DNA from 2 places in the Nonomuraea sp. NPDC059023 genome. Region 1 is predicted to be linked to the other one. Evidence: riboswitches for the same ligand, from Rfam matches in the RefSeq annotation. Region 1 holds a riboswitch; the other holds the start of a gene.
What was found. Region 1 has a riboswitch for cobalamin ahead of ACFWYW_RS44650 ((2Fe-2S)-binding protein). Riboswitches for the same ligand answer to the same signal wherever they lie in the genome.
Positions count from the first base shown of each region.

Region 1 (14,603 bases):
GTGGTTCGCCGGGAACCGCTTCTCGCCGCTGCGGCTCCATCCCATGGACGACGGCCGCATCATCCTGTGCGTCAACGCGTGGTTCGACTCCTTTCTCCTGTTCGAGACGCAGGAACGCCGCGACTACTTCCGCGACAGGCGCCAGGACCTTCTGCGGGACCTCCGCAGAAGGATCACCGTCCGGGAGATCGCCGAGACGCCGCTGCTGTGCGCCATGCTTTGCGCCTTCTACGCCGACAACCTCTCCGACACTGCGCCGAGCAGCCGTAGCGAGCTCTACAACAAGGTCATCAGCGCCCTGGCCTGGAAACGGGAGCGAGCACGCGCCCCGCGCGGAGTGGGCCTGGAGCTCAACGAGCAGGACCGCCTCGACCTCCTCGAAGCAGTGGCCTGCCACCTGAGCGAGCATTCCGCGATCCGCGTCCGTATGGAGGACCTGCGCCTGCGGGAACAGCCGCGCCCGACGGTGAAAACGCCCGGCGCGCTCACCCCTGCCGAACGGCCCGAGCTACGGCTGCCGGAGAAGACCGTGCTGGAGATCGTCAAGGAGTGCCTGCCCGGCATGATGAACGTGACGATCGGCGCCAGAGACGTGATGAAGATCCTCGTCAACCGGACCATCGTCTTCCGGGAGACGAGCGCCGGGGTGGCCGAGTTCGCCCACCGCAGCTTCCAGGAGTACCTGACCGCGCTGGGGTACGCCCACGCCGGCCGAACCGGTGACCTCACCCGGCACATCACCGACGACGGCTGGCACAGGGTGATCGCCTTCGCCGCCGCAGAGCTGGACCGGCCGTCGGCCAGCCGCCTGGTCGGCGGAATCCTGGACGCGGCCGACGAGGCCGCCGATGACCGGCGCCGCGTCCTGCTTCTTCTCGCCGCCGAGTGCATCTCGACCGGCCGGCGCGTGACCACGGCCATCGCGGAGCGGGCGGGCGCGGCGCTGACCGACGTGCTACCGCCCCGCACGATCGAAGAGGCGGAACTGATCGGCGGTAGCGAGGGCATGGTCAGGTGGCTGACCCGGTTCACCGGCGAGCCGCCACCGACCCAGGAGGCCTGCGTGCACGCGGCGGCGGTGCTGGGCGGGGATGAGGGGCTCGAGGTCATCGCCCGTTATGCGCCGCTGGCACGGGAACAGCGAGTGGTCGACGAGATCGTGGCCTGCGGCGAACGGTTCGAGATCGGGGAGTACGTGGACCGGGTGCTGTCCCGCATGAGCCTCGCCGGGGTCGTCGTACACGTGCGCTCGGAGGCGTTGCTCGGCCATGTGGGCCGTCTGACCGAGCTGACCGCCCTGGACGTGGCGGTCGGGCAGGGCGCGCTCAGCCTCGCTTCCTGGCGCGGACTGTCCAAGCTGGTCCAGCTCGACTGCGGCAAGCACAAGGGCCCGGTCTCGCTGGCCGGGATCGAGAAGCTGACGGCGCTGCGCAGGCTCAGTCTCCGCGGCGTCCCGGGCGTGAACCGGCTGCGTGCCCTCACCGGCCTCGAGGAACTCCACCTCGACGGCTGCAACAAGCTGACAGATCTGGCGCCGCTGGCCGACCTGCGCAAACTGCGCATCCTCATTCTCGACGGATGCGTGAACGCGCGGGGCTTCGCCGCTCTGCGCGCGCTCCGTGACCTACGCACTCTGTCGATCAACGGATGCAAGGTCGGCTCTCTGAGCTTCTGCCGCGAGATGCCCGCGCTGACCACGCTGCGCGCCCTCACGCGCGAAGGTGTCTCGAAGACGTCGGCTCTGGAGGAGTGCGAGAACCTGCAACGGCTGGAGTTGCGCCTGGCCGGATTCGGCCGCGAGACGTTCGAGCTTCCCGGCGGCGAGAGGCTGCGGAGCCTGAAGTTGACCGGAACGGTGCTCGCCGCCGACCTCATGACGCTCACGAACTCTCCGCGGCTGCTGAGTCTCCACGCGGAGGAGGTCGAGAATCTGATGGATCTCACCTGCCTTTCCGGCCTGACGTACCTGCGTAAACTCGCGCTGACCGGCTGCCGGGAGCTGAGCGGGTGCGGCGGGATCGCGAACCTCGTCCACCTGACGGAGCTTGACCTCAGCGGCTCCCGCATCGAGCACCTCGACTTCCTCACCGGGTTGCGCTCTCTCAGGCGGCTGCGGCTGGACGACTGCACCCGCCTGCACAGTCTCCTCGCGCTGCGCGACCTGCCGGACCTCCAGCACGTCAGCCTGCGCGGCAGCCCGCTGGCCAACCCCGACGCCATCGACAGCCTGCGCAACGTGGTCGTCGACTACGAGCCCTACGACTACGACTCGGTCATCACGCCGGACACCGTCGACGGGTGAGGTGAGATGGGGTCACGGGCCCATCGGTCACGATGCCGCCCTTCCTGATGGTGGTCGCCATGCTGGCGGGCCGCAGCGGCGTCTCATCCACAACGCGCGCGCCCAGGGCCTCGATTTTCGCCCCGGCGGCGCCGTTGGCGTGCCGCGGGGAGTTCGACGGTGAGCGGGTGCCGGAGGCCTTCTGGGCTCGTGGGTAGGCCTCCACTTCCGCGCAGGACCTCTACAACGCCGGCGCCGGCAAGCATCAGCTCTGTGCGGTGGCGCTACGCCGGTATCTGGAGCGCAACACCGAGTCCGACATCGCCCAGCTGGATCGGGCACCGGCCGCTCATTGGACTCGTGGCGAGACGGCTGACTCGAATCTCCGAATGAGGGGTGATGGGAACGAAGGGGGAAGCCTTGGCCGCGTTCTGGGCGGAGGGAGTAGAGGGCGAGTTCCTCGGGATCGACACCGCGTTGCCGCAGCAAGGTTCTCAAACGGACCTTCACATGACTACGCGCTCCGTCCTGGGCCGGCCGACCACCTGCCAGCCCCGGCTGCGGTACAGGCCGAGCGCCGCCCGCGCGTGCGGATGTGTGGACAGCCATTTCGGCCGGACGCCTGCCGCGGCGACGATCGTGTCGTGAAGCGCCGCGCCGTACCGCATCCCGCACCGCTCCGGCAGCACCGCGAGTTCCTTGAGGGTGAAGTCGTCGCCCGCCACCCGGCCCGCCAGCACCGCCAGAGAGGAGCAGGAGTAGCCGTAGGCGAAGCCGTACACCTCCTCGTCCTCATCCCCGCCGAGCGCGAGCGCCAGGACGAAGCCGGGACGCGCGCTGTCGGAGAGCAGGCGGGCCGCGACGGATCTTGCCGCCGCGTACGGCTCGTGCCAGGGCGCCCGGGTGAAGCTGCGCCCGCCGACGTCGGCCACCGAAGTGAGGTGGCGCGCGATCTCGCCGGCGGCCACGAGACCGACCCGGGGCCGCGCGCCGCTCACGGGGGTCAGCCCTTGGCCGCGTTGTAGCGGGTGATGACGTCGTCCCAGTTGATCAGGCCCCACAGCTTCTGCACGTAGTCCGGGCGGACGTTGCGGTACTGCAGGTAGTAGGCGTGCTCCCACGCGTCGAACACCAGCAGCGGGGTGGTGTTCATGCCGACGTTGCCGTGGTGGTCGTAGACCTGCTCGACGACCAGGCGGCGGCCGAGCGGCTCCCACGCCAGCACGCCCCAGCCGGAGCCCTGCACGGTTGCGGTCGCGGTGGTGAGCTGCTTCTGGAAGGCCTCGAAGGAGCCGAAGTGCTCGGTGATGGCGTCGCCGAGCTCGCCGTCGGGGCGGTCGCCGCCGTCGGGAGAGAGGTTCTGCCAGAAGATCGTGTGCAGCACGTGACCGGACAGGTTGAACGCGTACGTCTTCTCCAGCCCCACCAGGCCACCGAACTCGCCCTTGTCCCGGGCCTCCGCCAGCCGGTCGAGGGTGTCGTTGGCGCCCTTGACGTAGGCGGCGTGGTGTTTGGCGTGGTGGAGCTCCAGGATCTCGCCGGTGATGGCGGGCTCCAGCGCCGCGTAGTCGTACGGCATGTCGGGCAGCGTGTACTGACCCATCGTGTATCCCCTCGGACCTGTAGTTGCGATTAATTCGCAACAACCCTAATACGGCAATTAGCGGCCATCTGTGACCGACCCTTGACCCACCGCCACGAGCCGCCTAACTTGCCACTTGTTCGCATCTGCGATCCCCTCGCAAGGAGTCATCGGTCATGAGGCTGCTTCCTGTCCTGATGTCGGTGCTGATCCTCACGGCCTGCGCGTCCCCGCCCGAACGACCCGCGGCACCCGAAGCCGCCGCCGTCACCGTCGAGAACTGCGGGCGCAAGCTGACCTTCGACAAGCCTCCGGCCAAAGTCGTCACCGGTTACCAGCCCGCGCTGGAGACCCTGTTCGCCCTGGGCCTGCAGGACCGGGTGGCCGGCCGTACCGACTTCTCCGAGAGCGCCTTCCTGCCCGGCCATAAGGAGCTGTACGACAAGATCCCCGAGATCTCGCCGTCGATCATGCTGCCGCAGAAGGAGGTCATGCTCGCCCAGGGCGCCGACTTCGTCCTGGACAACACGATGACCAGCTTCGACGCCTCCGGCGGGTACGCGACCGTGGACGAGCTCGGCGCGGCCGGCACCCCGGTCTACATCCTGGGCGGCTGGTGCGACGCGGCGACGACCCTGGAGTTCACGATCGAGGACACCTTCACCGACCTGCGCAACCTCGGCGCCATCTTCGGCGTGCCCGAGCGTGCCGCCAAGCTGATCGCCGAGCTGCGCGCCAAGCTGGCCGAGGTCACCACGAAGGTCGGCGCCCTGCCCAAGGTCAAGGTATTGGCCACCGACGGCGGCAAGGGGCCGGTCAACGCCTACGGCGGAGCCGGGCTCACCAACCAGATGATCACACTCGCGGGTGGTCAGAACGTCCTGGCCGACGTCAAGGGCGACTACACCGAGGTGAGCGCCGAGAAGATCGCCGCCGCCGCGCCCGACGCGCTGCTGGTCTGCGACTACGCCGTGCTGTCGGGTGAGAAGATGCCCGCCGCCACCGCCAAGGCCGACGAGGCGTTCGCCATCGCCAAGAACAGCCCCGCCGCCCGCGGCAAGCGCTTCCTGGCCTTACCGGCCGCCGCCCAGCACCCCGGCTACCGCAACATCCTCGCCATCGCCGACATCGCCAGGTTCCTGCACCCCGAAGCCTTCGCCTGATGAGGGTCGTCGCCCCCTTGCTGGCGCTGGCCATCATCGGCTCCACGCTGGCCGCCGTCAGCATCGGCGCGGTGCACGTCGGCCCGGCCCAGGTCTGGGGCATCGTCGCCGACCGCCTGATCCCCGGCGCGGCCGTCCCCTCCTGGACACCCGCGCAAGCGCAGATCGTCTGGGAGTTCCGCCTGCCCAGAGCGTTGCTGGCACTCCTGGTCGGCGCCGGGCTCGCGGTCGTCGGCGCGGTGCTGCAGGCCCTGGTGCGCAACCCGCTGGCCGACCCGTTCCTGCTCGGCGTCTCCTCCGGCGCCTCACTGGGCGCGGTCCTGGTCCTGATCTTCGGCGCCTCGGCGCTCGGCGGGTTGCCGCTGTCGATGGCGGCCTTCCTCGGCGCGCTGCTCGCCCTCATGCTGGTGTACGTGCTGGCGCAGCGCTCCGGCCGGATCACCCCCGCCCGCCTGGTGCTGGCCGGAGTCGCCCTGGCCTACCTGTTCCAGGCCGTCTACAGCTACGTGCTGCAACAGGCGCACAGCGGCCGGGCCGCTCAGCAGGTGCTGTTTTGGCTGCTGGGCAGCCTCGGCGGTGCCCGCTGGCACATGCTGCCGATCCCTGCCGCCGTCCTGCTCGCCGGCATCGCGTACCTGCTCGTCCAGCACCGCCCGCTCAACGCCTTGAGCTCCGGCGAGGACAGCGCCGTCTCCCTCGGCGTCAGCGTCACCGCCCTACGCGCCCGCCTGTTCGTGCTGACCTCGCTGCTGGTCGGCGTCCTGGTGGCCACGAGCGGCGCCGTCGCCTTCGTCGGCCTCATCGTCCCGCACGCCGCCCGCCTGCTCGTCGGCGCCGACCACCGTCGCGTCCTGCTCGTCTCCGCACTGCTCGGCGCGCTCTTCCTCCAGCTCGTCGACATCGCCGCCCGCACCGTCGCCGCGCCCCAGGAGCTGGCCCTCAGCATCGTCACCGCCGTCTTCGGCGTTCCCTTCTTCCTCTGGCTGCTGCGGAGGCGCGGATGACCCTGCTCCTCAACGGCGTCGCCATCCGGCTCGACGGCCGCCCGATCGTCCACGCAGCCGACCTGGAGGTCGGCCCCGGCGAGTTCGTCGGCCTGCTCGGCCCCAACGGCTGCGGAAAGTCCACCCTCCTGCGCGCCGTCTACCGCGCCGTCCGCCCACACGCCGGCCTCATCGCCGTCGAAGGCGACGACGTGGTACGGCTGCCGCCGCGCGAGTCGGCCAGGCGCACGGCGGTCGTCGCCCAGGAAGCCCCCACGGAGCTGGACTTCACCGTCGCCGAGATGGTCGCCCTCGGCCGCACCCCGCACCAACGCCCCCTCGACCGCACCACCAAGGCCGACGAGCTCATCTGCGCCCAGGCGCTCGAACGCGTCGCCGCGACCCATCTCACCGGCCGCCTCTACGGGACCCTGTCCGGCGGCGAGAAACAACGCGTGCTCCTGGCCCGCGCCCTGGCCCAGCGATCCCGCCTGCTCCTGCTGGACGAGCCCACCTCCCATCTCGACATCCGCCACCAGCTGGAGATCCTCCGCCTGGTCCGCGGCCTGGGCGTCGCCACGCTGGCCGCCCTGCACGACCTCAACCAGGCCGCCGCCTACTGCGACCGCCTGTACCTCATGGACGCGGGTCGCGTCCTGGCCGGCGGCCCTCCGGACGACGTGCTGACGCCGGAGCGCATCTCCCAGGTGTACGGCGTGCGTGCCGTACAGCGGACCCAGCTCGTCTTCGAGCTCAAGGAGGAGCAGTGATCTCTCGGCTGCTGAGCCTGTCAGCGCAGGTCCGGCTACGCCTGGCCGGGGTGGTGGGGCTGTTGCTGGCCATCACCGCGACCTACGTCGGCCAGGGCGTGCTCGTCGCCCACTGCCTGGCCCGGATCTTCGCCGGTGACGGCGTGGCCGCGATCGGCTGGCCCGTCGCCGGGATCGTCGTGCTGCAGCTCGGGCGCAGTCTGGCGCTGGCCGTACGAGAGGTGGCGGCGCTGCGGGCCACGGCCGGGATCAAGAAGGAGCTGCGGCGGCGGCTGACCGCCAAGCTGCTGACGCTCGGACCCGGCTGGGCGCAGCAGGGCAGGACCGGTGCGACCCAGAGCTCGCTGGTCGACGGGATCGAGACCGCGGACGCCTACCTCGGCCGGTTCCTGCCGCAACTGGCCGCCGCGCTGATCGGGGCCGTCGGCGTGACCGCGTTCCTGTTCACTCTCGACCCGGTCATCGGAATCGTGGTGCTGGCCTGCGCCGTCCTGATGCCCGTGCTGCCCCTGGCCTCCGACCGGGTGCTCAGGAACCGCAACGACGCCTGGTTCCGCGGGTACAAGGGGTTGTACGCGGAGAACCTCGACGCGTTGCAAGGCATGGGCACGCTGAAGGCGTTCAACGCCAGCGGCCGGCGCGGCAGCGAGCTGGCCAGGCTGGCCGAGGCGTTCTGCCGCGACTCCATCCGGCTGATGGCGATCGTCGTCCTCTACCTGGGCGGCGTCGCCTTCGTCATCGGCCTCGGCACGGCGGTGGCGCTGGGCGTTGGCGCGCTGCGGCTGGCCGCGGGCGAGCTGACGGTGACCGGGCTGCTGCTGGTGCTCATGCTGACCGCCGAATGTTTCCGGCCGCTGAAGGAGCTTGAGGCGGCCTATCACTCCAGCTACAACGCCGTCCCGTCCCTGCGGGCGGTCTTCGAGGTACTGGACACCCCGGCGCAGGAGCAGGGTTCGTCGACGGCGTGCTCGGGACCGCCCGCGGTCGCCTTCCACGACGTCAGCCTCACCTACCGCGAACGCGACCGCCCCGCCCTCGACCACTTCACCCTGGAGATCGAGCCGGGGGAGCGGGTCGCGCTCGTCGGCCGTTCCGGTGCCGGCAAGACCACCGTGGCCGCGCTCTTGCTGCGCTTCTTCGACGCCACCGGCGGCCGCATCACGGTCGGCGGCACCGACATCCATGACCTGCCCCTGGACGAGCTGCGCTCGCTCGTCGCCGTCGTCTCCCAGGACACCTACCTCTTCCACGGCACCGTCCGGCACAACCTCACCCTGGCCCGACCGGACGCCGGCGACGCCGAACTCGACGCGGCCATCGGCGCGGCCCGCGCCGGCTTCGTCCACGACCTGCCCCAAGGCCTGGACACCATCGTCGGCGAACGCGGCCTCAAACTCTCCGGCGGCGAACGCCAGCGCATCGCCATCGCCCGCGCCCTGCTGAAGAACGCCCCCATCCTCGTCCTGGACGAGGCCACCTCCAGCGTCGACGCCGCCAACGAATCCGGCATCCAGCAAGCCCTCGACACGCTGGCCGGCGGCCGCACGACCCTGATGATCGCGCACCGGCTGTCCACGGTCCGCGACGCCGACCGGGTCATCGTCATGGCCGACGGCCGCATCGTCGAGGAAGGCGACCATCGAACATTGCTCGACCGGCGCGGCGCCTATGCCCGCCTGGTCGCCGCCCAGGAAGGATCCGTCTGATGTTCGCCCTGCTGCGCCTGCTCGGCCCGCACCGGCCGCTGCTGGTCGCCGCCGTCGTCAGCGGCATCGCCCACCACGTCGTGATGCTGGCCTCGGCGGGTGTCGGAGCATGGGTGGTCAGCCGAGCCATCACCGGGGCCACGCCCGGCGAGCTGCGCGGTGGCCTCATCGCCCTCGGCCTGCTCCTGCCGCTGCTCGCCCTCACGCCCTGGCTGGAGTCCTACCTCGCGCACGTGGCCGCCTTCCGCGTGCTGTCCGACGTGCGCGGCCGGGTCTACGCCGCCTTCGACCGCCTGGCGCCCGGCTACCTGCTGGAACGCCGCTCCGGAGACCTCGGCGCCACCGCGATCTCCGACGTCGAGCAGCTGGAGCTGTGGTTCGCCCACACGCTCAGCCCGCTGGTCAGCGCCGCCACCGTGCCTGTCGCCGCGCTCGCCGCCCTCGGCGTCTTCCACCCGGCCCTGGCCCTCGCGCTGGCGCCCGCGCTGGTGCTGCTGGCTTTCGTTCCCAGGTGGCTGCGCCGACGCGCCGAAGCCCAGGGCGCCGAACTCCGCGCCCGGGTCGGCGAACTCAACGCCGAAGCCGTCGACACCCTCCAGGGCCTGCGCGAGCTCATCACCTCCGGCGCCGGTGAGCGCCAGCTCGACCGCCTCGCCGTACAGGACGAACTCCTGCTCGCCGCCAAACTCGCCCACGGTCGCCGCTCCGGCCTCGAACACGCCGCCACCAACGCCCTGGCCACCTTCGGCCTGCTGGCCGTCCTGCTCACCGCCGCTTTCCTCGTAACGGCCGGCTCCCTGCAGCCCCTGCTCTTTCCCGTCGCCGTCGTTCTGTCGGCCGCCACCTTCGCCCCCGTCGTCGCCGTCACCGACGTCGCCCGCGACCTCAACCTCGTCACCGCCGCCGGCGCCCGCATCATGACGCTCCTCGACACCCCGGCCCCGGTCACCGACCGCGTCAGCGCGCCGCCGCCCGGCCCCATCGCTCCTCACGTGGTTTTCACCGACGTCACCTTCTGGTACGGCCCCGCCCTCCCCGAGGCGGCGACCGGCGTCACCTTCGCCCTCGGACCCGGCCAGACCGTCGCGCTCGTCGGCCACTCCGGCGCCGGCAAGTCCACCTGCGCCAGCCTCCTGATGCGCCTGTGGGACGTGACCTCCGGATCGATCACCATCGGCGGCCACGACATCCGCGACTTCCCCCAGGACGATCTGCGCCGCCGCATCACCCTGGTGCCCCAGGACGTCTACCTGTTCAACATCCCGCTGGCCGACAACATCCGCCTCGGCCGCCCCGACGCCACCCTTGAGGAGGTCATCGCCGCCGCCACGGCCGCCCAGGCCCACGAGTTCGTCACCGGCCTGCCCGACGGCTACGACACCCTGCCCGGCGAACTCGGCACCCGCCTGTCCGGCGGCCAGCGCCAGCGCATCGCCATCGCCCGGGCCATCCTCAAGGACGCGCCCATCCTCATCATGGACGAAGCCGTCTCCAACCTCGACACAGAAAGCGAGCAGGAGGTCGCCGCCGCCATGGCCTCCGTCCGCCGTGACCGGACCACGCTGATCATCGCGCACCGGCTGTCGACCATCCTGACCGCCGACCGCATCGTGGTGCTCGAATCGGGCCGCGTCGCCGAGACCGGCACCCATGAGGAACTGCTGGCCCGCGACGGCGCCTACACCCGCCTCATATCGGCCCAACTGACCGGATCCGTGTCATGATGGCCGGGTAAAGGCGAGCGCGGACTGAGGAAGCCGGTGCGACTCCGGCGCGGTCCCGCCACTGTGATCGGCGAGCGGATCCCCTCAACGCCACCACCTTCCGGGGTGGGAAGGCGGGGACGAGCATCGACCCGAGAGCCAGGAGACTCACGCGCTCGCCTCCTCGACGAACTGGGGCGGATCTCCCCGGAGAGGAGCAGGCCATGGTGCCTGAACGACGATGGCGCGCCGCCGACCGCTCGGTCCCGCCGTGAGTAGTTCCTGACCTCTCCAAAAAACTGCCGGATTCGCCGTCCGGCCCATTTAGTCATGCCCTTTTCGAGAATGGAGCCTGGAACCATGGAAGCGGCGTCGGAAGAGTCCGTCCGCAGCGCACTTGAGGAAATAACCGAATTCGGTTCGTTCTTCGCTCCGCATCTTGGCGGCGACCCCGCGGGATGGCATGACGTGGCCTCCGATTACGCGGGTGGATTCGCCGACCTGGTCGCGGCCACCGCCTCCAAGTACGGCACCCGTGAGCTGCGCATCGGCGCCTCCATCGCTCAGCTGAGCCACGCGGCCCGCCTCTGGTCGCCCGTCGTGGGCGCCGTGCTCACCCACGGAGTGATCCCCGACCTGACCCGGCTCGACCGCGCCGACGCCGACGCCCGCCTGCGGCTTCCCATGCTCGCCGGCTGGCGTGCCGGCACGGAAGAGCAGGTCACCGCCCTGCTCTATGACATGGTGGTGCGTGGCCACCTCGAACCGTTCGCGCGCGGCCTGCGGGTGAAGGTCGCCTCCGGCCTGCTGTACGGCAACGCCGCCTCGGCCGTCGCCGAAGCAGGACGCGCCGTGGCGACCGCCCGCCCGGAGCTCGCCCCCCGGGCCGCCCGGCTGGTGAACCTGCTGCTGGCCACCGGCGGGCTGACCGGGAAAGGCGCCCTCACCTCACCGGAACTCGCATTCCGGCGCACCACGTGCTGTCTCTATTACCGGGTGCCGGACGGCGATAAATGCGGCGACTGCGCGCTGCTGGACACATGAATTCTTGAAATCCCGACGAGCCTGTGCCTAAAGTTCTCGCGAAGAGTTCGCAACTGCACAATACGTGCAGAACACCGAAGGAGGACGCACATGGCGCACCACGGTTTCGCCGAACCCGATGACCCCCAGACCTGCCTGAAGTCCCACACCCCCGCGGTGGACTCGCCGTTCGAGTGGCGTGAGGACGACGACGAGTAAGACCTGATTCCCCGGTCCCGGCACACCCAGGAAGGTCTTGCTCATGATCCGCGAAGTGCGCCGGGACCGGCCACGCCACCCTGTCGTCGCCGGCATGGTCTCGTACACCGCTGTTCAAGGGACGGAGGTGACCGGCGGCGCGGCCCTCGGTGACGACGACGCGGCTCGTCTGGCCGCGATCGGTGAGGCGGTCGAACGCCACTGCGCCAACCAGGTGCCCGACGACCTGATCAGGGCCGCCCACCGCGACCTCGCCGAACCCGCGCTCGACCCCCGGGACTTCGCCCTCTACTCACCCGCCCAGTACGCGGCCAAGGGCTTTCCGTTCGTCCCGATGACCAGGGAGTTGGAGATCGCCTGGGCGCCCGCCGAGGACCTGACCTCGGGGGAGCGGGTCCTGGTGCCCGCCTCGCTGGCCTACGTCAACTACTTCACCGGCCCACGCCGCGGCGAGCCGTACACGAACTATCCGGTCCTGGCCGGAACCGCAGCCGGCCCGACGCGGGAGCGGGCGAGGCGGGCGGCCCTGCGTGAAGTGCTGGAACGTGACGCGGTCACGCTCTGGTGGGCCGGCCGCCACGAAGCCGCCCCGCTGCCGGCGCCCGGGACAGGCCCGCTGGCCGCAGCGATGGAAGAAGCGGCGGAATCCGGGCTGAGGGTCACGCTGCTGGAGATTCCATCGGAGTTCGGGGCGATCGTCGCGGGGGTCTTCGCCGAGGACCGCGAGCGCGGGGTCGTGGGCTTCGGCAGCGCCTGCCGGGACACCATCGAGGAGGCCGCCGCCAAGGCGTTCACCGAAGCCATCGGCACCTACGAGACCGGACGCGCGCTGCTGCGCCTGGACCCCGGGCCGCCGTACCTGCCGCGCCGCGCCGACCGCCGCTACCTCGACGACCTGCGGCGCGGCTGGCGTTCGGTCAACGACGTGCGCCTGCACGTCCAGCTCTACCTGGACGAACGCCTGCAGGGCGAGACGCTCGACCGGCTGCGCCACCCGGCAGGATCGCCCGCCACGGGTGAGGCGAGCTTCCGGGCCTACGCCGTGGACCTCACCGTCCCGGGCGCGGACCTGCATGTCGCCCGGGTCATCGTGCCCGGGCTGTTGTGCAACGCCCCGGCCGCGTTCCCCTTTCTCGGCGGGACCCGGATCCCGCCGTCATCAGATCTGACCCCGGTTCCCCTGCCCTTCGCGTGAACCCAGGAGGAGACAAGACATGCGGCTCGGACTTGCGATGGGCTACGGCGGCGAGCCGATGGAGGAGGTGCTGCCGACGATCCGGCACGCCGAGAGCATCGGCGTCGACTCCGTGTGGAGCGTGGAGGAGTACGGACCTGACGCCGTCAGCGTGCTCGGCTACCTCGCCGCCGTGACCGAGCGCATCGAGCTGGGCACCGCGATCATGCAGATCCCGGCCCGCACTCCGGCCGCCACGGCCATGACCGCCATGACGCTGGACGTGCTGTCGCATGGCCGGTTCCAGCTCGGCCTCGGGCTGTCGGTGCCGTGGATCGTGGAGGGCTGGCACGGCCTGCCGTACGACCGGCCGCTGCGCCGCACCCGCGAGTACGTCGAGATCGTGCGCAAGGCGATCGCGCGCGAGGATCGGGTGGAGTACGCCGGGGAGCTGTACCGCCTGCCGTACACCGGGGCGGGCTCGACGGGGCGGGCGCGGCCGGTTCGCTCGGAGATGACCCCGCTCCGCCCGCGCATCCCGCTGTATCTGGCGGCCATCGGGCCCGGCAACCTGGCGCTCACCGGTGAGCTCGCCGACGGGTGGCTGTCGGGGATGTACGCGCCCGAGCACGAGGCCGCCATCCTGGCTCCGCTGGACGCGGGCATCGCCAAGGCCGGTCGCACGGCCGGAGAGGTGAAGATCTGCCCCATTCTGTACGTCGCGCACGCGGCAACCGTCGAGGCGGGCAGGGAGCGGTTACGTCCGCTCTACGCCCATCTGATCGGTGCGGCTTCACCGGGCGTGCGCAACACCTACGCCGACGTCGTCGTCCAGATGGGGTACGAGGGCCCGGCCCACGACATCCGCAAGCACTTCGCCGCCGGCGACCGTGACGCCGCCACGGCCGCGGTGCCCGACCGGCTGCTCGACGAGGTGGCCTTGATCGGCCCGATCGAGGCCATGACCGAGCGGCTTGCCGTGTGGCGGGAGTCGCGGGTGGACACGGTCATCCTGCTCGATCGCGACCCGGCCCTCCTGGAAGCGGCACGGGCCGTGCTGTGAGACGCATGTGGGCACTGACGGTGCCGTTGCTGGTGGCGGGGCTGACGCAGATCGTCGTCAACGTCGTCGACACCGTCATGCTGGCCCGCCACTCCACGACCGCGCTGGCCGCCTTCGCGCTGGCCGCGCCCGTCTACCTGATCGCCCTGGTCGTGGTACGCGGCTGGGCCACCGCCGTGCAGATCAAGGTGGCACAGGCGCACGGCGCCGGCACGCCCGCGGCCGTGGTCCGGGTCGTCCGCGTCGGGCTGGGTACCTCGCTTCTGGCCGGTGCCGCGATCGGCGCCCTTCTGTACGCGGTCGCCGGACCGGTGCTGAGCCTGCTGGGCGCCTCCGCCGAGCTGGCCGGGCCGGGCGTGGCGTACCTGCGGGTGCTGGCGTTCGCGGTGCCCTTCGCCGCCGCCTCCTTCACGCTGCAGAGCGCCTGTTCCGGGGTCGGGGTGACCCGGGCGGCGATGTGGCACGCACTGCTGGTCAACCTGGTGAACCTGCCGCTCGGGCTGTGGCTGATCTTCTCCGCCGGGTTCGGCGTCACCGGCGCGGCCCTGGCCACGCTGGCGGCCACCGTCGCGGGCACCGCGTTCCTGCTGGCGTACGGCCGCGCCCGGCTGCCCCGCGTGGCCGCCGGCGGCCGGCCCGTGGCACGGGACCTGTGGCGCATCGGCTGGCCGGAGATGAGCGCGATGGGCGTCGGCTACCTCAACGAGGCGCTCCTCGCCGGCTTCGCCGCCCGGATGGGCACCCCGGAGCTGGCCGCGTACCGGATCGTGGACAATCTGCTGCTCATCGTCTTCACCGTGATGGCCTCGGCTTCGGCGTCCATCGTCATCCTGGCCGGGCAGGAGATCGGCGCGGGCCAGACGGACCGGGCGGTGCACTGGCGGCGCACCGGGACCCGGCTGCTGCTGATCGTCTTCGCCGTGCCGGCCGGGTTGC
Region 1 covers NZ_JBHYIO010000037.1:58,524-73,126, forward strand. The annotation lists gene ACFWYW_RS44610 (NACHT domain-containing protein) at 1-2,302, shown strand, start outside; gene ACFWYW_RS44615 (GNAT family N-acetyltransferase) at 2,788-3,279, opposite strand; gene ACFWYW_RS44620 (superoxide dismutase) at 3,285-3,884, opposite strand; gene ACFWYW_RS44625 (ABC transporter substrate-binding protein) at 4,040-5,026, shown strand; gene ACFWYW_RS44630 (FecCD family ABC transporter permease) at 5,026-6,030, shown strand; gene ACFWYW_RS44635 (ABC transporter ATP-binding protein) at 6,027-6,779, shown strand; gene ACFWYW_RS44640 (ABC transporter ATP-binding protein) at 6,776-8,485, shown strand; gene ACFWYW_RS44645 (ABC transporter ATP-binding protein) at 8,485-10,209, shown strand; cobalamin riboswitch at 10,235-10,358, shown strand; gene ACFWYW_RS44650 ((2Fe-2S)-binding protein) at 10,657-11,232, shown strand; gene ACFWYW_RS44655 (YcaO-like family protein) at 11,474-12,625, shown strand; gene ACFWYW_RS44660 (LLM class F420-dependent oxidoreductase) at 12,645-13,667, shown strand; gene ACFWYW_RS44665 (MATE family efflux transporter) at 13,673-14,603, shown strand, end outside.

Region 2 (14,603 bases), on a different contig from region 1:
AGGCCGGGCTCCTGGCCGGCCGGATGGGCGCCTGGACGGTGCTCATCGGTGATCACCGGATCGCCGAGGACGACGCCGTCCTCGCGCTGACCGGCGGCGAGGGGCAAGCACTGGCGATCAGCTGGGACTTCCACGGCGACTGCCTGCTGAAGTTCGCGCGATCCGGTGAGCTGCTCACCGTGCTCGACATCTACGACACCGACGAGCGCTCCGGCCTGGACCCGGACGCGCTCGACCCCTATCTGAGCGGCCTGCGCTTCAACCTCGACCCGGCCGACCCGGACGAGCCCGTCGCCGAACCGGCCGAATCCTTCACCTCCGCCCTGGTGGCCGTCGGCAGGATCGTGGGCCAGGAACTCGACAAGACCTGGCTGGACGCCACGCACCACTGCTACACCATGCACTGAGCTTCAGCCGGTCGGGTTCTCGCGGACCTGACGGGCGGCGGCGGTGAGGTTCGTCAGCGAGCTGCGGACCTCTTCCCAGCCGCGGGTCTTCAGCCCGCAGTCGGGATTGCCCCACAACCGCTCGACCGGGATGGCCGCCAGGCCCGCGCGCAGCAGGCCCGCGACCTCCTCCACGCCCGGTACCCGCGGCGAGTGGATGTCGTAGACCCCTGGCCCGACCTCGCGCGGGTAGCCGCCCTCGGACAGTTCGTGCGCCACCTGCATGTGGGAGCGGGCGGCCTCCAGGCTGATCACGTCGGCGTCGAGGTCGTCGATGGCTGCCAGGATCTCACCGAACTCGGCGTAGCACATGTGGGTGTGGATCTGGGTGTCGTCGCGTACGCCGGAGGTGGCCAGGCGGAAGGACTCGGTGGCCCACTCCAGGTAGGCGGGCCGGTCGGCGGCGCGCAGCGGCAGCGTCTCGCGCAGCGCGGGCTCGTCGACCTGGATGACGGTGGTGCCCGCCGCCTCCAGGTCGGCCACCTCCTCGCGCAGGGCCAGCGCCACCTGGCGGGCGGTCTCGCCGAGCGGCTGGTCGTCGCGGACGAAGGACCAGGCCAGCATGGTGACCGGCCCGGTGAGCATGCCCTTGACCGGGCGGCTGGTCTGCGACTGGGCGTAGGTGGTCCAGCGCAGCGTCATCGGCTCGGGACGGGAGATGTCGCCGGCCAGGATCGGCGGGCGGACGTAGCGGCTGCCGTAGGACTGCACCCAGCCGTGCTGGGTGGCCACGTAGCCGTCGAGCTGTTCGGCGAAGTACTGGACCATGTCGTTGCGCTCCGGCTCGCCGTGCACCAGGACGTCGAGCCCGGCCTCCTCCTGGAAGGCGAGCACCTGGCGGATCTCGGCCGCGATGCGCTCGTCGTAGGCGGCCTGGTCGATACGGCCCGCGCGCAGGTCGGCACGGGCGACGCGCAACTCGCTGGTCTGCGGGAACGAGCCGATCGTGGTGGTCGGCAGCGGCGGCAGCTTCAGCCTGGCCCGCTGGGCGGCGGCGCGCTCGCCGTACGGGCTGATGCGACGGCTGTCAGCGGCGGTGACGGCCGTCGTGCGCGCGCGGACCGCCGGGTTGTGGGTCAGCGGGGACTCGGCGCGGGCGCGCAGCGCGGCCTGGTTGGCGTCCACCTGCTCGGCGATGAGGTGGGTGCCCCTGCTGATGCCGCGGGTGAGCGTGACGGTCTCGGCGACCTTCTGGCGGGCGAACGCGAGCCAGCCGGCCACCTCGGGATTGAGGTCGGTCTCCAGCGCGGTGTCGTAGGGGACGTGCAGCAGGGAGCAGGAGGCGGCCACGTCCACCCGCTCGGCCAGTCCGAGCAGGGTGGCGAGCGTTGCCAGCGACCTCTCCAGGTCGTTGATCCAGATGTTACGCCCGTCCACGACCCCGGCCACCAGTCGCTTGCCGGGCAGCCCGCCGGCCGCGGCCAGGTCGTCGAGGTTGGCGGCGGCCGAGCCGGTGAAGTCGAGTCCGAGGCCCTCGACGGGGGCGGCGGCCAGCACGGGCAGGGCGGCGCCGAGCCGGTCGAAGTAGCTGGTCACCAGGATTCTGGGCCGCCGGGTCAGCCCGCCGAGGTGGGCGTAGGCGGCGGCGGCGACGGCGGCGAGTACCTCCTGCGGCTGGTCCTGGACCAGGGCGGGCTCGTCGAACTGCACCCAATCGGCGCCCGCCGACTGCAGCGACGCGAGGATCTCGGCGTAGACGGGCAGCAGCCGTTCCAGCAGCGACAGCGGTTGAAAGCCGGGCTCGACGCCGGGGGCGGGCTTGGACAACAGCAGGTAGGTGACGGGGCCGAGCACGACCGGGCGCGGGTTGTGGCCCTGCAGCAGGGCCTCGGTCAGTTCGGCGGCCTGCTTGCCGGGGTTGGCGGTGAAGACGGTGTCAGGGCCGAGCTCGGGGACCAGGTAGTGGTAGTTGGTGTCGAACCACTTGGTCATCTCCAGCGGCGCCACGTCCTGGGTGCCGCGGGCCATGGCGAAGTAGCCGGCCAGCGGGTCGGCCTCCACGGCCGCCCGGTGCCGCTCGGGGATCGCGCCGACCATGACGGTGGTGTCCAGCACGTGGTCGTACAGCGAGAAGTCGCCGGAGGGGACTTCGCCGAGGCCGGCGTCGGTGAGCTCACGCCAGGCGGCGCGGCGCAGGCCGGCGGCGGCGGCTTCCAGCTCGGCGGCGGTGATCCGGCCCGCCCAGTAGCCTTCGACGGCCTTCTTCAGTTCGCGGCCGGGTCCCTGGCGGGGGTAGCCGTACACGGTGGCGAGCGAACGCTCGGTCACGGAACTCTCCTTCGCGAGTCACGGGGAACATCCCCGGCGTTCGAGCGAAGGCACGGCCCAGGCGCGGGCACACTTCTGGCCCGCGTGGTCGCCCAGCCCTCCCTCGAGGCCGTCCGATGCACCGCGCGCGGGGTGCGCGCGGGCAGTGGCAGGTCTTCGGACTCGCGGGCGCGTCGCACATGCCTACTGGCCGTCGCTTCCCCGGCCCCGGGGGCCGAGTGCTGGTGACGGCGGTCGTTCCCACTCACCGCTGCGGGGCAGTCCCGGATTCGCACCGGGTTCCCTCTTACGACGCCTCGCCTGGCTGACGGGGCGAACCAACTGCGACCCCCACCCTAAGCCAAGGGAAGCCGGCACTGGACTTACTAGGACGTCCAACTATATTTTCAACAGGAACGCTCGCGGTGCAGGGAAGCTGGTGTGAATCCAGCACGGTCCCGCCACTGTGACCGGGGATGTGCGTCATCGCTCGACAGTGCCACTGGCGAAAGCCGGGAAGGCCGGATGACGTGCGCTGATCCGGGAGTCAGGATACCGGCCGCGAGTTCTGGCATGTGTTGTCCACGAGGATGGAGCGAACACGCATGGCACCGGAACGCGCCCGCGGCCCAGGTGATCCGATGGCGACGGCGGTCACTCACCTCTGACCTGCCCTCCTTTGCATGCCCATCCTCGGGTCCACCTGGCGAAAGCAGGCTCCATGATCCGTGAACTGTCCCATTTCATCGGCGGCAAGCACGTCCCCGGCATCTCGGGCACCTTCGGCGACGTCCACGACCCGAACACCGGAACCGTCCAGGCCAGAGTCCCGTTGGCCACTCCGGACGAGACCAGGGCGGCCATCTCCGACGCCGCCGAAGCCCAGGCGGCCTGGGCGGAGTGGAATCCGCAGCGCCGCGCCCGCGTGCTGCTGAGGTTCCTGCACCTGGTCGAGGCCGAACGCGACACCCTGGCCCGGCTACTGTCGTCCGAACACGGCAAGACCGTCGCCGACGCCGACGGCGACATCCAGCGCGGCCTGGAGGTGGTCGAGTTCGCCGCGGGCATCCCCCACCTGCTCAAGGGCGAGTTCACCGACAACGCGGGCAGCGGGATCGACGTCTACTCCATGCGCCGGCCGCTGGGGGTGGTCGCGGGGATCACGCCGTTCAACTTCCCCGCCATGATCCCGCTGTGGCAACTGGCCCCCGCCGTCGCCTGCGGCAACGCCTTCGTGCTCAAACCGTCCGAGCGTGATCCATCAGTTCCGGTACGGCTGGCCGAACTGCTCACCGAAGCCGGCCTCCCACCCGGTGTACTGAACGTGATCCACGGCGCCAAGGACGCTGTCGACACCCTGCTGACCGACGACAGGGTGACCGCGATCGCCTTCGTCGGCTCCACCCGGGTCGCCGAGCACGTCTACACGACCGCCACCGCGCACGGCAAGCGCGCCCAGTGCTTCGGCGGCGCCAAGAACCACCTGATCGTCATGCCCGACGCCGACCTGGACCAGGCCGCGGACGCGCTGATCGGCGCCGGCTACGGCTCGGCGGGCGAACGCTGCATGGCCATCTCGGTGGCCGTCCCCGTGGGACAGGCGACCGCGGACGCGCTGCGGGAACGGCTGGTGGCCAGGATCGGCGAGCTGCGCCTGGGCCGCAGCGACGACCCCGGCGCCGACTTCGGCCCGCTGGTCGGCTCCGACGCCCTGCGGCGCGTCCGCGACTACGTGGAGATCGGCGTGAGCGAGGGCGCCGAGCTCGTGGTCGACGGCCGGGACGCCGACGTGCCGGAGCCGGGCGGCTTCTTCATCGGCCCGTCCCTGTTCGACCACGTGCGGCCGGACATGCGGATCTACCGCGAGGAGATCTTCGGGCCCGTGCTGTCCATCGTGCGCGCCGACGACTACGAGCACGCGCTGCGGCTGCCGAGCGAGCACGAGTACGGCAACGGCGTCGCCATCTTCACCCGCGACGGCGACACGGCACGCGACTTCACCCGCCGGGTGAACACCGGCATGGTCGGGGTCAACGTGCCCATCCCCGTCCCGGTCGCCTATCACTCCTTCGGCGGCTGGAAACGCTCCATGTTCGGCGACCTCAACCAGTTCGGCACCGACTCCATCCGCTTCTTCACCCAGGCCAAGACGGTCACCTCCCGCTGGCCGTCGGGCATTCGCGAGGGCGCCAGCTTCACGATCCCGACGATGGGCTGAGGCCGATGCCCGTACTGACGCAGGAGCAGTTCGCCATTGTCGAGGCGGTCGCCGGCTTCACCCACGAGCACCTGTCCCCCAACGCGATCGACTGGGACCGGCGCAAGCACTTCCCGGTCGACGTGCTGACCAAGGCGGCCGACCTCGGTCTCGGCGGCGTCTACGTCAGCGAGGAGTTCGGCGGCTCGGGCCTGTCCCGCCGCGACGGCACGCTGATCTTCGAGACGCTGGCCACCGGCTGTCCGTCCATTGCCGGATATATCTCCATCCACAACATGGTCGCCTGGATGATCGACCACTACGGCAGCATCGAGCAGCGCACGCGCTGGCTGTCCGGGCTGTGTTCGATGCGTAGCCTGGCCAGCTACTGCCTGACCGAGCCTGGCGCCGGTTCTGACGCGGCGGCGCTCGCGACGCGAGCCGTACGGGATGGGGACGCCTACGTCCTGGACGGCGTCAAGCAGTTCGTCTCCGGAGCCGGGGCCGCGCAGGTGTACGTGGTCATGGCCCGCACCGGCGTCTCCGGCGCGCGCGGCGTCTCCGCGTTCGTCGTCGAACGCGACGACCCCGGCCTGTCCTTCGGCGCCAACGAGGAGAAGATGGGCTGGAACGCCCAGCCCACCCGGCAGGTCGTCCTCGACGGCGTACGCGTCCCCGCCGACCGGCTTCTGGGCCGGGAGGGCGACGGATTCCGGATCGCGATGAACGCCCTCAACGGCGGCCGCCTCGGCATCGCCGCCTGCTCGCTCGGCGGCGCGCGGGCCGCGCTGGAGGCCAGCACCTCCTACCTCGGCGACAGGCAGGCGTTCGGCGCGCCGCTCTCCCACGCCCAAGGGCTGCAGTTCCAGCTCGCCGACATGGCGACCGAACTCGAGGCCGCCCGCGCCCTGCTGTGGCGCGCGGCCACCGCGCTCGACGAGGGCGACCCCAAGGCGGTCGAGCTCTGCGCGATGGCCAAACGCTTCGTCACCGACACCGGGTTCACCGTCGCCAACCGCGCCCTGCAACTCCACGGCGGCTACGGCTACCTCACCGAATACGGCATCGAGAAGATCGTGCGCGATCTGCGGGTGCACCAGATCCTCGAAGGGACCAACGAGATCATGCGCGTCATCGTCGCCCGCGGCCTCACCGGCAATCTGAGCGGGGCCGCCTGATGGACATGGAGACCAGGCAGGACGGCCGTCTCGGCCACATCCTGCTCAACCGGCCGAAGGCGCTCAACGCGCTCACCCACGACATGGTCCGGCACATCGACGCCGCGCTGCGGGCGTGGGAGACGGACGAGACGATCCAGGCCGTGCTGATCAGCGGCGCCGGCGAACGCGGGCTGTGCGCCGGGGGCGACATCCGCTCGATCTACCAGGACATCCGGCAGGGTGGCGGCGATGCCACCGCCGCGTTCTGGCGCGACGAATACCTGCTCAACGCCCGCATCGCCCGCTACGGCAAGCCGTACGTCGCGCTCATGGACGGCCTGGTCATGGGCGGCGGCGTCGGCGTCTCCGCGCACGGCAGCGTCCGCGTGGTCACCGAGCGCACGAGGCTGGCCATGCCGGAGACCGGCATCGGCCTGATCCCCGACGTGGGCGGTACCTTCCTGCTGTCGCGCGCTCCCGGCGACATCGGGCTGCACCTCGCGCTGACCGGGACGACGATCGGGGCGGGCGACGCCATCGCCTGCGGCCTGGCCGACCACTTCGTGCCCTCGGCCGACCTGCCCGCCTTCCGGCAGAGCGCGGCGGCGCACGGGGTCACGGCGGCGCTGGCGGCTCATGCCGTACCCGCTCCAGAAGGGTCGCTGCCGGCGCAACGCTCCTGGATCGACGTGTGTTACTCCGGTGAGAGCGTTCCGGAGATCGTCGAGCAGTTGCTGGACATCGGCGAGAGCACGGCGAAGGAGGCCGCGGAGCAGATCGCGGCCAAGTCACCGACCGCGCTGCGGGTGACGCTGCGATCGCTCCGGCGCGCCGGGCTGCTCGGCTCGCTGGAAGAGGTGCTGGACCAGGAGTACCGCGTCTCGTGCCGGGCGCTGGGCCATCCCGATCTGGAAGAGGGCATCCGCGCACAGGTCATCGACAAGGACCGGTCGCCGCGGTGGGTTCAGGCGGCCTCCGCGGCGGAGGTCGACGCCTTCTTCGCGCCGCTGGGCGACAAGGAGCTGGGGCTGTCATGAGGATCGCCTTCATCGGCCTGGGCAACATGGGCGGGCCCATGGCGCGTAACCTCGTCAAGGCCGGACACCACGTGGACGGGTTCGACCTCGACGACGCGGCGCTCAACGAAGCGTCCGGGCACGGGGTGCGGGCGGCGGGTTCGGCGGCCGCGGCCGCCGGCGACGCCGACCTGGTCATCACCATGCTGCCCGCCGGACCGCACGTCCTGCGGTGCTACGACGACATCCTGCCCGCGGCCCGGCCCGGCACGCTGTTCGCCGACTGCTCGACCATCGACGTGGCCGACGCGCACGCCGCCGCGCGAGCAGCGGTCACCGCCGGGCACCGGGCCCTCGACGCCCCCGTCTCCGGAGGCGTCGTCGGGGCGAGCGCGGCGACGCTGACCTTCATGGTGGGCGCGGCCGAATCGGACTTCGCCGCCGTCGAACCGGTGCTGGCGGCGATGGGCCGCCGCGTCGTCCACTGCGGCGGGCCGGGTGCCGGGCAGGCGGCGAAGATCTGCAACAACATGATCCTCGGTGCCTCCATGATCGCGGTCAGTGAGGCTTTCGTCCTGGGTGAACGGCTCGGCCTGTCGCACCAGGCGCTGTTCGACGTGGCCTCGGCCGCCTCCGGGCAATGCTGGGCGCTGACCACGAACTGCCCGGTGCCCGGCCCGGTGCCGGCGAGCCCGGCCAACCACGACTACCGGCCCGGCTTCGCCGGGGCCCTCATGGCCAAGGACCTCGGCCTGGCGGCCAATGCCGTTCGCGCCCACGGCGTGGCCGCCGACCTCGGCCTCCACGCGGCGGAGATCTACGCGGCCTTCGCCGAAGGCGCCGGGGCCGGCCAGGACTTCTCCGCCATCGTCAACTCCATCAGGGAACGCTCATGACGCGATACGAGACCATCCTCACCGAGTCGGAGAACCGGGTCGGCCTCATCACCCTCAACAGGCCCAAGGCGCTCAACGCGCTGAACCTCCAGCTCATGGACGAGGTCGTGGAGGCCGCGACCGGATTCGACCGCGATCCGGACATCGGCTGCCTGGTGATCACCGGCTCCGAGCGCGCCTTCGCCGCCGGCGCCGACATCAAGGAGATGCGGCCCAACGACTACATGGACGTCTATCTCAGCGACTGGTTCGCCGCCTGGGACCGGCTCGGGCAGGTACGCAAGCCCACGCTGGCCGCGGTGTCCGGCTACGCGCTGGGCGGCGGGTGCGAGCTGGCCATGCTCTGCGACATCGTGCTCGCCGCCGACACCGCCGTCTTCGGTCAGCCGGAGATCAAGCTGGGCGTCATCCCGGGCATCGGCGGCTCGCAGCGGCTGACCCGTGCGGTCGGCAAGGCCAAGGCGATGGAGATGTGCCTGACCGGCCGCACCATGGACGCCGAGGAGGCGGAGCGGGCGGGCCTGGTCTCCCGGATCGTCCCGGCCGCCGACCTGCTCGCCGAAGCGCGGACGGTGGCCGAGACGATCGCCGGCATGTCCACGCCGATCGCGATGATGGCCAAGGAGGCCGTCAACCGGGCGTTCGAGACCACGCTTGCCGAAGGGGTGCGGTTCGAACGCCGCGTCTTCCACGCCACCTTCGCCACGGCGGACCAGAAGGAGGGGATGGCCGCCTTCACCGAGAAGCGCAAGCCTTCCTTCACCAACCGATAGCGGAGGTCGTCTCCACTTGGTCAGGCGGCAGCCGGCTCAACGGCGGTAAGCCCAGACCGTGCCGCCGCGACCGGAACGGGCCCCGCCGACCGCCCAGACGGAACCGCTCTCCGGCTGGATGGCGAGGTCGCGGACGGACGCTGTCCGGTCCGGCGGAGCGGGGAAGGCGCCCGGCTCGACGCTGTCGGGGCCGATGTGCAGAAATCGGCTGCCTCCGCCCTTGGCGTCGTAGACGACCCAGGCCCCGCCTCTGCCGTCGGGCTCGGCCTGGGCACGCGGCTGGAAGCCCGGTTCACCACGGACCTCGAACTTCCAGCTGCCCGGATAGCCGGTCAGCAGCAACGTCTCACCGCAGAAGGAGCCGCCGCACGGCCAGGCGACCCAGCCGACCGCCATCACCCGGCCGGTCTCACCGTCGAACGCGACATCCGTCAGCTCCGAGATCTGGCCCGAGCGGGTGGACGGGATCGCCGGAAGGGTGACCGCGCGCCAGGCCGTACCACTCCAGCGGGCCAGAGCCGCCGTGCCCCGCGCCGAGCCCGCCGCCCACCGGCCGTCGAGTCCCTTGACCACGATCGGCGTCCGGACCTTGCGCCACGCCGACCCGGCCAGTCGCCGCAGCGTGGACCGCGCCGTCCACCCGGCAGTACCGGCTGAGGGGAAGGCGTTGGCGTTCTCGATGACCCACAGGTTCTGGCCGATGGCGTACGCACCGTCCACCCGGCCGTGGGGCCATCGGTTCACCTGCCAGCGCTTGCCGTTCCATCGGGCGTATCGCGACGCGCCGAAGGCCCAGACCCTGGTGTCGGAGGCCGACGTCAGCCGCTTGACCCGGAAGCCCGGCCCGGTGACCCGCTTGAAGGCGGACCGGCCGCCCTTCAACAGCTGGCTCGTCCCGGCGACCCAGACCGCCCCACCCGGTGTGACCGTCACCGCGTCGTAGGAGTCGCGGCGGTCGTGATGGACGACACTCCACTGACTGGCCGGCGCCTCGGCGTGGGCGGCGACCGGCCCCGTCACGACGAAGAAGGCGACGGCTGCGGCCGTACCGCGAAACAATAAGCCCATAAAGGTGAGACGCGCCTTCCACCGCAAAGGTTGGCTCCGAGCACGTCGGCCGCGGTCCTCATGGCTGGACGTCGTCGAACAGGGCGAGGGCTTCGGTGGGGTCCGGGGGGCCTGTGCCCACATCTGTCGTCACCGGCGCCATCAGGCGCGAGATCGCGAACGTGCGGGCCGACGTGGACGCCGAACTGGCCCGTCCGCCGGAGTGACGGATCGTTACCCGGCGAAACGTTCGACGAGCTTGGCGTACTCCTTCGCGGACGTGGCGAACTCCAGGGTGCCGCTCTTCGGGTCGGTGGCCACGTAGTAGAGCCAGGTGCCCGCGGCCGGGTGGAGGGCGGCCTTGAGCGCGGCCTCACCGGGGTTGGAGATGGGCCCCGGAGGCAGTCCGCCATGGCGATAGGTGTTGTACGGCGTACGCCGCTTCGTGTCCTCGACCGTGACGTCGACGCCGTACCTGCCGAGGCCGTAGAGCAGGGGGCTGTCGAGCTTCAGCATCATGCCGCGGGCCAGGCGGTTGTGGATGACGCGGGCCACCTTGGGCATGTCGGCCTCGGTGGGCGACTCGGCCTGGACGAGGCTGGCGATGATGACGACGTCCATGGGCGCGCGCCGGGAGGACAGGCCGAGCTCGTCCGCCGTCGCGCGGAACCGGGCCACCATCGCGGCCAGGATCTCGGTGGGAGTGGCGGACTCGGCGAACCTGTACGTGCCGGGGTGGGCGAAGCCCTCCAGCCTGCCCTTCGCATACGGAGGCAGGCCCAGAGCCCGGCCGTCCTTGGCCGCCCGCGCGAACGACGCCGCGGGTTCGCCGGTCACGCGGGAGAGGTTGTCGAACAAGAGGGTGGCCCGCCATCCCTCCTTGATGGTCACGGTGTGCTCCGGACGCGCGGCCACCGGCGCCACGGGCGTCTCGGGTGAGAGGGTCCTGACGGCGATCGTGCCGCCCGCGGCCAGGGCGACGACGGTGGCCGCCGCTGCCAGGGCGACGCCCCTCCGGCGGACGGGACGGGGCGGGAGGAAGCGGGCCGGGGGTGGCGGCACCTGCTCGTCCGCCATGTCGGCGAGGGTCTCACGCAGCAGGTTCTCGACGTTCAACGCAACTCCCTCACGGTGCTCAGTTCGGGGGCCGACTTCTTCAGCCGCTCCAGCGATCGGTAGATCTGGCTGCGGACCGAGCCCACCCGCACGCCCAGCAGGCGCGCGATCTCGGTCTCCGACTTGTCCTCGAAGTAGCGCAGGACCAGCATGGTCCGCTGCCGGGGCGTCAGCCGGGACAGCGCCGCGCGCATCGTCATGCGCAGGTCCGCCGCCTCGGCGTGCCCGTCGCCGGCCCGGTCGAGCCGCGCGTCCGTGCTCACCTCCACGACCCGTGACCGGCGGCGCCACCGGCTCACTTGCTCGTGGTACATGGTCCGTCGGACGTACCCCTCGATGGCCTCGGGGTCGCGCAGGGCGCGCCACCGCGCGGCCGTCTTCGCCAGGGCCGACTGGACGAGGTCCTCGGCGGCGTGCCGGTCGCCGGTCAGCAGGTACGCCGTGCGGAACAACGCGCCCGACCTGTCGATGACGAACTGCCGGAGCGCCGCCTCGAAGCCTGGATCCACCCGTCCTCCTCGTGATGTCACCCACCAAGGACGAGCGAGCGCCACGGAACTATGCCGGAAGATGTCAGGTTCTTGTGAGGCTGTCGAGCATCAGGTTGAGGGTGAAGTCGAATCGTTCGTATCCGCTGCCGGAGGTGAGTTCGCCGGCGTGGCGTCTGGTGTGCGGGAACTGGTCGGCGGGCAGGGAGCCGAACCGGTGCAGAAGTTCGTCGCGGCTGAGGACCCACTCCTGGCCGGGGTCGGCCTTTCGCCCGTGGAGCAGGGAGATCTCCAGGGTGTAGGCGGCGACGTACAGGGACAGGGCGTCCATGGCCCAGGCCGCGGTCTGGGGCTCGACTCCGCCGGCGAGCAGGATCGCCAGGATCGCCTCGCTCACGCGCAAGGTGTCCCGATTGGTGGGGACCGTGGCCAGGGCGGCACGGGAGATGCCTGGATAGCGCAGGTACTGGTCACGGATCTGGGCGTACACCCGCAGGATCTGTTCCCGCCATCGGGCGGGGTCGGGTTCGGGCAAGACGAGCTCGGAGCTGAGCCGCCCGATGATCAGGTCGTCGATGTCGGCCTTGTTGACCACGTGCGCGTACAGCGATGACGGGCTGGTGCCCAGCTCGCCGGTGATGGCGCGGATCGTCAGCGCGTCATAGCCCTGGGTCGCGACCACGTGCAGCGCGGCGTCGATGATGCGCTCGACGGTGAGAGGTTCCCGGCGCGGCTGGGCCGGGGCGGCGCCGGGCTGCAGGTGCCGGGCGGCCCGGCGGGCTTTCGGATCGTGGGCCATGCTCCGATTCTACGCTTTGACATGAACTATGTTCGCCACATAGAACTAAGTTCATGGCTACTGAACAAAGTTCTCCCGTTGTGAAGTCCCTGGTCCTACCGCTGCGCCGGGCCTGGCTCGTCCTCGCGGTCGTGGTCATCGCCGACATCATGGACGTGCTGGACTCGACGATCGCCAACCTCGCCGGGCCCTCGATCCGGGCCGATCTCGGCGGTGGCGACACCACGGTGCAATGGGTGCCGGCGGCGTACACCGCGGCCTTCGCCCTGGGCCTGGTCACCTCCGGCAGGCTGGGCGACCTGGTCGGCCGCCGGCGCCTGTTTCTGCTGGGTCTGGCCGGGTTCACCCTGTCCTCGCTGGCCTGCGGCCTCGCGCCGGGAACCGGGTTTCTGATCGTCGCCCGCGTCCTGCAGGGCTTGTTCGGGTCGGTGATGATCCCGCAGGGCTTCGCTCTGGTGAAGATCGTCTTTCCGCCCGAGCACCTGCGGCGTGCCCTCATTCCCTTCGGCCCGATCATGGGCCTGGCCACGGTGGCCGGGCCGATCCTGGCCGGTTGGCTGCTGCACCTGTTCGGCGGCTGGCGCTCGATCTTCCTGATCAACATCCCGATCGGGGTCGCCGCCTGGGTCTTGGGCGCGTACGTCCTGCCCCGCGACACCGGCGAGGACCCCTCGACCCGTCTGGACCTGCGCGGCGTCGGGCTGCTCACCCTGGCCTCGGCCCTGCTGATCATCCCTCTGGTCCAGGGCCGCGAACTCGGCTGGCCGATCTGGACCTACGCCATGATGGCCGCCTCGATCCCGGTGCTCGCGCTGTTCGCCGCCTCCGAACGCCGCAGCTCCCACCCGGTGATCACGCCGTCGCTCCTGCGGAAGCGCAGCTTCGTCGTCGGACTGGTCATCGTCTGCGGCTTCTACGCGGCGCTCACCGGATTCCAGCTCGCCCTCAACCTGATGCTCCAACTCGGCGCGCACTGGACGCCTCTGCACACCGGCCTCACCCTGATCCCCTGGGCCCTGGGCAGCGCCATCGCCGTCGGCCTCGCCGGGACCTTCCTCGCCGCGCGGCTCGGCCGTACCACCCTGCACCTCGGCCTCGGCATCGCCGCCGCCGGTCTGATCGCACTCGCCTGGACCATCGCCCACGCCCAGAACGGCCTGACCTCCTGGACCCTCGCGCCTGCCCTGCTGATCACCGGCTTCGGCTCCGGGCTGGTGTTCATCCCCGTCTTCGACTACGTACTCGGCGACGCCACCGCCGAAGAGGCCGGCACCGGCTCGGGCATGCTCAACGCCGTCCAGCAGTTCGCCAACGCCACCGGCGCCGCCGCCCTCGGCACCGTCTTCTTCGCCCGAGCCGGCCACGGCTTCTTCGACGCCGGCATCCTCATCACCGCGCTCGCCGCCGCCCTCTTCCTGGCCGCCCTGCTCCTGGTCGGCCTCCTCCCCCGACACGCCCTGGTCGGCTGAGGACGACCAGGGGTCGAAGCTGTCCGGCCGTCAGTCGCGCGACACGACGGCGGCTTGGGCGCGGTCGGTCACCGCGTCGAGCGGGCTCAGGTCCACGGGCGGCGTGAACACGTCGAAGTCGACGACCTCCTCGGCCGGAGGCGGCGTCACCGTCACCTTCGACCCCCAGCCGCCGTAGCGCGTGTCCACCACGTGGTGCTCGAGGCGCTTGACCGTCTTGCCCTTTCCGTCGGGCCAGTCGGCCTTCTCGGTGTACTCGGTGATCAGACGGGCAGGCCTGTGTTCGCGGTCGAGGAGAAGCCTGAAGGAGATCGCCTTGGTGTCGGGGCGGCCGTAGCCGTGTCTCGCCTTGTACAGGTCCTTGAGGGTGAGGGTTCCCCGGTAGTCGCCGGGCTTGGCGACCTTCGCCTTCGCCAGGAGCGTCTTGAGTACCGCCGGGTCGAAGACGTCCACGAGCTGGTCCCCGCGCTGTCCCTCGTTGCCCCAGCTGGTGTTCTTGCCGAATCGGAACCAGTGCTTCCCCTCGGGCAGGGGATGCCAGTCGAACCCCTTCACGTAGGTGGTGCCGCCCACCTCGATCACGCGGATGGGACCGGGGACCTCCTTCGAGCTCGCACCGAGGGTGGCAAGCTGTTCTTCGGTGAACTTCCACGTCGTCGTGAGATCATGGTCCGCGGCCGATGACCTTCCGAAACCGATCACGCCGACGGTACGGGAGGCGAACTCGCCTTTGATCCCGCTGGCCGTGCCGCGATATGTCTCGGCGACCCGGACACCGTACCCGGGGGCGAACTGCTTCTTCAGCGACGTGACCGGGTCGGCGGGGGCGGCGGCCTGCGCCGACCCGGTGCCGGACAGGAGCGCGGCGCCCAGAGCCGCGGCGGTAAGGGCAACGAAACGTTTCACGCGGCCACATACTGCCGCTCCCACGTCACGCGAAGATCACATG
Region 2 covers NZ_JBHYIO010000012.1:247,347-261,949, reverse strand. The annotation lists partial or broken gene ACFWYW_RS22455 (hypothetical protein) at 1-407, shown strand, start outside; gene metE (5-methyltetrahydropteroyltriglutamate--homocysteine S-methyltransferase) at 411-2,714, opposite strand; cobalamin riboswitch at 2,861-3,034, opposite strand; cobalamin riboswitch at 3,100-3,272, shown strand; gene ACFWYW_RS22445 (CoA-acylating methylmalonate-semialdehyde dehydrogenase) at 3,415-4,911, shown strand; gene ACFWYW_RS22440 (acyl-CoA dehydrogenase family protein) at 4,917-6,068, shown strand; gene ACFWYW_RS22435 (enoyl-CoA hydratase/isomerase family protein) at 6,074-7,087, shown strand; gene mmsB (3-hydroxyisobutyrate dehydrogenase) at 7,084-7,962, shown strand; gene ACFWYW_RS22425 (enoyl-CoA hydratase) at 7,959-8,735, shown strand; gene ACFWYW_RS22420 (hypothetical protein) at 8,772-9,803, opposite strand; gene mltG (endolytic transglycosylase MltG) at 10,017-10,898, opposite strand; gene ACFWYW_RS22410 (SigE family RNA polymerase sigma factor) at 10,895-11,407, opposite strand; gene ACFWYW_RS22405 (TetR/AcrR family transcriptional regulator) at 11,472-12,185, opposite strand; gene ACFWYW_RS22400 (DHA2 family efflux MFS transporter permease subunit) at 12,266-13,654, shown strand; gene ACFWYW_RS22395 (hypothetical protein) at 13,685-14,560, opposite strand.
Region 2: linked by a shared signal. The riboswitch ahead of metE (5-methyltetrahydropteroyltriglutamate--homocysteine S-methyltransferase) and the one ahead of ACFWYW_RS44650 ((2Fe-2S)-binding protein) in region 1 are both predicted to bind cobalamin.